Regions from separate parts of the Staphylococcus simulans genome, predicted to be linked through region 1. Evidence: riboswitches for the same ligand, from Rfam matches in the RefSeq annotation. Region 1 holds a riboswitch; the other holds the start of a gene.
The links. Region 1 has a riboswitch for thiamine pyrophosphate ahead of tenA (thiaminase II). Riboswitches for the same ligand answer to the same signal wherever they lie in the genome.
Positions count from the first base shown of each region.

Region 2: it holds a riboswitch for thiamine pyrophosphate, as region 1 does, so the genes downstream of both, MUA87_RS01825 (thiamine phosphate synthase) here and tenA (thiaminase II) in region 1, are expected to answer to the same signal.

Region 1 is NZ_CP095100.1:964,372-967,571, forward strand. Features, by position in the region: gene MUA87_RS04260 (transglycosylase family protein) at 1-516, shown strand, start outside; gene MUA87_RS12800 (LysM peptidoglycan-binding domain-containing protein) at 725-1,486, shown strand; TPP riboswitch at 1,600-1,696, shown strand; gene tenA (thiaminase II) at 1,764-2,444, shown strand; gene thiD (bifunctional hydroxymethylpyrimidine kinase/phosphomethylpyrimidine kinase) at 2,447-3,200, shown strand, end outside.
Region 2 is NZ_CP095100.1:468,480-471,679, reverse strand. Features, by position in the region: gene MUA87_RS01830 (trypsin-like serine peptidase) at 302-1,135, opposite strand; TPP riboswitch at 1,411-1,522, shown strand; gene MUA87_RS01825 (thiamine phosphate synthase) at 1,608-2,180, shown strand; gene MUA87_RS01820 (NAD(P)/FAD-dependent oxidoreductase) at 2,173-3,200, shown strand, end outside.

The DNA.
Region 1 (3,200 bases):
GGCGCTTATAATATTAACTTTGAATATAATGGTTTAGACTTCAACTTTGAATCAGACGGTCAATATTGGAGCTGGAGCTATGGTCAAGCAGGCGGTAACGCACCAGCAGCTCAAACTACAACTCAACAAGCACCAGCAGCTCAACAAGCTCCAGTAGCTGAGCAAGCAGCACCACAAGCACAAGAAGCAACAACTCAACAAGCACCAGCACAACAAGCAGCACCTCAAGCTCAACAAGCTGCTCCACAACAATCAGCAAGCACTGGTTCATCAGCTGGTTTAAATGATCACTTACGTGCAATTGCACAACGTGAATCAGGTGGCGACATCCACGCAATCAACCCATCATCAGGTGCAGCAGGTAAATTCCAATTCTTACAATCAACTTGGGATTCAGTAGCACCAGCTGAATGGGTAGGTAAATCACCAGCATCAGCACCAGAAAGCGTACAAGACGCAGCAGCTGTTAAATTATATGACGGTGGCGCAGGTGCAGGTCACTGGGTTACTGCATAATTCAGCTAACTGATTATAAATAAATAGTTAAAAATCTATCAGGCAGGTTATCTCCAATTTAGGAGGTAACCTGCCTTTTGTAATATGTATGTAAAGAAAGACACAAGAAATATATATTGTTGTAACCTATGTTATTAGGATAGATGCTATTATAAAGACATCAAATAAATGATTTAATACAAACACCTTATGGGAGGACATATTTTACATGAAGAAATTACTAGTAGCATCGACAGCGGTGACAGCTGCTGCAGCAGTATTGGCAACAGGAATTGGAACTCAAGACGTACAAGCAAAATCATCATCAAAAGCTGAACATGCGAAGAAAGTAAAAGACGCTGAAAAGTATCTAAACGAAAAAGGTGAATACACTGTAGTTAAAGGTGACACTTTAAATAAAATCGCTAAAAAATTCGACGTTAAAGTCAAAGAATTAAAAAAATGGAACGATAAAAAATCTGACTTAATCTTAGTAGATGAAAGTTTAAAAGTTAAAGAACCTAAAAAAGTTGCGACAACACAAACAGCTGTACAATCAGACAGCCACTATGCATACAATACGCAACAAGTATCTTACAATAATTATAACCAAGCGCAATCAAACAATGCGCCACAATCATCATATACAGCACCACAACAATCTTATAACGCACCACAAGCATCATACAGTGCACCATCATATGCATCTTATGGTTCAGGTTCAGTAAGATTAGCTAACGGTAATACTGCAGGTTCTACAGGTGCATACGCAGCAGCACAAATGGAAGCTCGTACAGGCGTATCTGCATCAGTATGGGAAAACATCATTGCACGTGAATCAAATGGACAAGTTAATGCGTATAATCCATCAGGTGCCAGCGGTTTATTCCAAACAATGCCTGGTCATGGTTCTACAGCAACAGTTCAAGATCAAATCAACTCAGCTGTACATGCATATAACGTACAAGGATTAAGTGCTTGGGGTTATTAATGTTAAATAGTTAAAATTCAAGTCGAGACTAAGGTCTCGGCTTTTTTTATGAAAACAGATTCATTGCAAGTATGAAAGGGCTTTGATATGTTTAGTATGTAAATAAATTAAATAAAAACTGCTAGGGGCGCCTTTTGGCTGAGATAGGAAACTAGACCCTTTAAACCTGATTTGGTTAAGACCAACGTAGGAAAGTAGATACATAGTATGCATGATGCAAAAATACTGAAACTGCACTCCTAGGTTGGAATGCAGTTTTTTTATTGGAGGAATAAAAGTGACTTTTGCTGAAACACTTGAAAGAGATGCACAACCGATTATTGATCAAATTTATGACGATAATTTCATTCAAGCATTGTTAAAAGGGAATATAGATAAAGAGTCAATTAGACAATATTTACGTGCAGATGCCTCGTACTTAAGAGAGTTTGCGAATATCTATGCTTTATTAATTCCTAAAATGCCGAATTTAGAAAGTGTTCGATTTCTAGTTGATCAAATTCAATTCATTGTGAATGGTGAAGTGGAAGCACATGAATTCATGGCAGAATACGTGGGTGAACCGTATCACGAAATCGTACAACAAAAAGTGTGGCCGCCAAGTGGTGACCATTATATTAAACATATGTATTACAACGTTTATGCCCATGAAAATGCTGCATATGCGATTGCGGCAATGGCACCTTGTCCTTATGTCTATGCAGAAGTAGCAAAACGCGCAATGCAGGATGACAGATTAAATCAATCTTCTATATTGAAAAAATGGTTTGAATTCTATCAAACAGAAATGGATGCATTAATCGATGTTTTAAATCAATTAATGAATGAGTTAACTAAACATATGACAGATACAGAGAGACAAGAAGTCAGAGAGAATTATCTACAAAGTACAGTACATGAACGAAACTTCTTTAATATGGCTTATACAAAAGAACAATGGGAATTTGGAGGTAAATAATTATGAACAAACCGAAAATTGCTTTAACGATTGCAGGCACAGATCCAACAGGCGGCGCAGGTGTAATGGCTGACTTAAAGTCATTTCATGCATGCGGTGTGTACGGGATGGCCGCAATCACAAGTATCGTAGCGCAAAATACAAAAGGGGTTCAACACATTCATAACTTAGAATTATCTTGGTTAGAAGAACAGTTAGATAGTGTGTTTGATGACGAATTACCGCAAGCGATTAAAACTGGCATGATTGCGACAAAAGAAATGATGGAATTAATTCGTACTTATTTAGAAAAGCATCCTGAAATTCCATATGTCATTGATCCAGTAATGCTAGCCAAAAGTGGAGACTCTTTAATGGATGATAAAGGTAAACATGCCTTACAAAGTATCTTGTTACCACTTGCTGATGTTGCAACACCTAACTTACCTGAAGCAGAGGAAATTGTAGGATTCAAATTAGATAATGAAGATGCGATTAAAAAAGCAGGTAAAATCTTCATAGAAGAAATCGGCAGTAAAGGTGTAGTCATTAAAGGTGGTCATATCGAAGATGACAATATCGCAAAAGACTATCTATTTACGAAAGATGGTTTAGAAATTTTTGAAAGTGAAAGATATGAAGCAAAACATACACATGGTACAGGTTGTACTTTTTCAGCTGTAATTGCGGCTGAGCTAGCGAAAGGGAAAACGATTTATGAAGCGGTTAAAAAAGCAAAAGACTTTATCGCATTAAGTATTAAATATACACCTGAGA
Region 2 (3,200 bases), 500 kb from region 1:
CCCCAGCAAAATAAGGCATACGATGTAGATATTTTAAAGATTTTTTCATAGTTGATACCGCCCTTCCTTATATTTAAACACTGAAGCACTCACTAGTTCCCCTAGATATTTATTAATATAATTATACTACGGTTCAATTCTTAATTCCATATACAACTTGAATTTTAATTTTACTATTTAGGTAAAATAATTGTCATCTTTTTTTACGAAATTGAATCAAACTAGGTAAATAAAAACAAAAAAACAATCTCCCTAATCCGTGCGACTCATTTCACACTTTTAAAGAGATTGTATTTAAAGTCTATCTAATATGACTTCTCACAAAACTTCCTGTTGATCCATTTAACGCTTCTCCGCCTGCCATTTCAACTTTGGCGTAATTATAAGGTGATGTACCCCAGAGGTTATAGCCGTATGTGCGTAATCCATAGATACGATAATTACCATCAACCATGACTGATCCCGAAGCACCTGCACGGAATTTATCTTTGGTTTGTAGTTCTGTGCCGTTTGAAGATTTTTGTATGAATTTTAATTTACTCCAGTAGGATTTTGTATTATCTCCATTTTGCCATGGATAACCTACTGAATAGAGATTGCGATTATAAGTTAAGTTGTTAATTTGAGTATTCGACGCAAGAGGTAATGCTTGTGTGTAGTTCGTCAGTTTTTCTTTGGTATAGACTAATGCGACATCGGCTTGAGGTACTTTAACCACTTTCGTTGCGTGGAAAGTATAAGTTTTTGCCTTACCATCGCGATTTAAATCAAACGTAATATATTTAGGATTAGCTGCCGCACCTTTGGCATCATCTATCACGTGTGCATTGGTAATTAATGTATAAGGTCCTATAACAGTCCCTGTCCCCATACTGTCTTTACCTCTACCTTTCCAACCATCTTTATTACTAATACGTCCTACTGCTTTATATTTTCCTTTGTATGCATTTGCGATGTGTTTAATTTGTACATCATTATTAGAAATTCGCTTTGTTTTAGGATAAGCTTTAGACGCATTATAATCCGTCATCCCATTATAATAATAGCTACCTGCTGCTAACGTTTCTGTATTTGTTAAAGTTAAACTAGCCACAACCGCAAGTGATACAACTGCACTTTTGAATATATGTTTCATGTATATCCCCTTATGTTTTTTCTCATTGTATCACACATATTGACGGCTATATTTGCTTGTTTCAATAGTCTTACTTGTAAGCAGTAAAAACCTACAATGAAAGCGATTCGCTATTGCAATTTTAATGCAAGTGATTTATGATGTGTTTGTATATAGAAGGAAGTTATATTTCAAGAATGAAAAAGTCAGTCCAATACGTTAACGCCTCGCTACACGATTAGTTAAAGTATTGAATATGATGACTTCCTGAAATACTATGAATCAAATAATTTCAATAAGTCCACTGGAAGTGCCTGTTCCTACAGGCTGAGATCCTTATGTATGATAAGGAAATTCTTGGAACCTGATCTAGTTTATACTAGCGTAGGAAAGTGGCGTATTGTACGTTTAATGCGCTATTTTCTTATATGGAAATAGCGTTTTTTTATTTCGCTTTTCTTTCGACTTATTGATTAAAGAAGGTGAATCCATCGTGTGGGTCGCGATAACGCCATATGAACTCACAAAAACAACCATAGCTCAATATGTTGAAATAGCGCCTGTGATTGACTGTTTAATTGTACGAACTGCTCAAGCAACTCAAGCTACAGATATTCAACGCTTACTAGATGCTGGATTTCCTAAAGCTAAAATCACTGCGCATTCCAATATAAAACTATTTGAAAATTTTGATTTAAAGCGTATTCATTTTAAAGAGATGGACGAGCGTGCCTTTGAATTTAAAAACAAGTATCCAGATGCATGTGTCAGCATGTCTACACATCATAAAGATACAATTCAATCCGCTAAAAATCATCACTTAGATTTTGTGTTATTCGGTCATCTTTTCGAGACCGGTTCTAAACCAGGTTTACCGCCACGTACGCCATCTGAAATATCAGATGCCTTACAAGTAGATATGCCTACCATCGCACTTGGCGGTATTAACGAAAATACCTTATCACAAGTGCCGCATGGTTTTAGTGGTATCGCAGCCATTTCTTTCTTCTTACAACATGATATACAAACACTTCGCACCCTCAAGGAAGGTGAACATTATGTATGATTTAGCTATTATCGGAGCAGGCGTCATCGGAATGTCTATCGCAAGACATTTAAAAGACAGTGGTTTATCTATCGCATTAATCGACCGTGATATCGAAGGCAAACATGCCTCTTATAAAGCAGGCGGTATGTTAGGTGCACAAAATGAATTTAAAGAGGATAGCCCCCTCTTTCGTTTAGCACTTACATCCCGTGCTAAGTTCAACGCATTAAGTACAGACTTATTTTCAGAAACAGGTATTGATATTCAGTACCAACAAAATGGCCTGATTAAGTTAGCCACTCAAACAGAAGATGTCCCATCATTGAAACAACAATATGCATTTCTTCATTCACATGATGAGGATGTTCAAGACTTATCAGATACTGATTTAGCATTACTGACCAATCATTTAGTTAAAGGTACAGAAGCCATGATGTTTGTGCCGCACGACCATCAAATCAATGCTAATCATTATACTAAGGCACTTCATGCTTCACTCGAAAACGCACCAAATATTGATCGCTTCTCACACACGAACGTAACCGCAATTCATCGTGTCGGTGAAGGTTATGATATTGAAGCAGAGCGTAACGGACGTCGCACTTTAACAAAAGCACATAAAGTAATTGAAGCCACAGGTGCTTGGGCTGGCAATGTCTCAGAACAACCAGACATTCAAGAAGCAGTCAGCGGCGTTAAAGGCGAAGTCTTGCTCGTTGAAAATGAAGACTTAGATTTAAAACAAACGTTATTTATGACTAACGGATGCTATATCGTACCTAAACCCCCGCATCGTTTCTTAATCGGCGCAACAAGCTACTTTGATGATTACTCTGTCGGTGTATCTGAACAAGGTAAAACATGGTTATTAGAAGAAGCGATTAAACGTGTGCCTGAACTTGCGAGAAGCAAAGAACTCAAATACTGGTCAGGTATTCGTCCATGGACTAAAGAAGAACAGCCGATTATGGATGAAGTACAAGAAGGATTATGGATTATCACTGGCCATTACCGTAATGGTATTTTATTATCACCTGT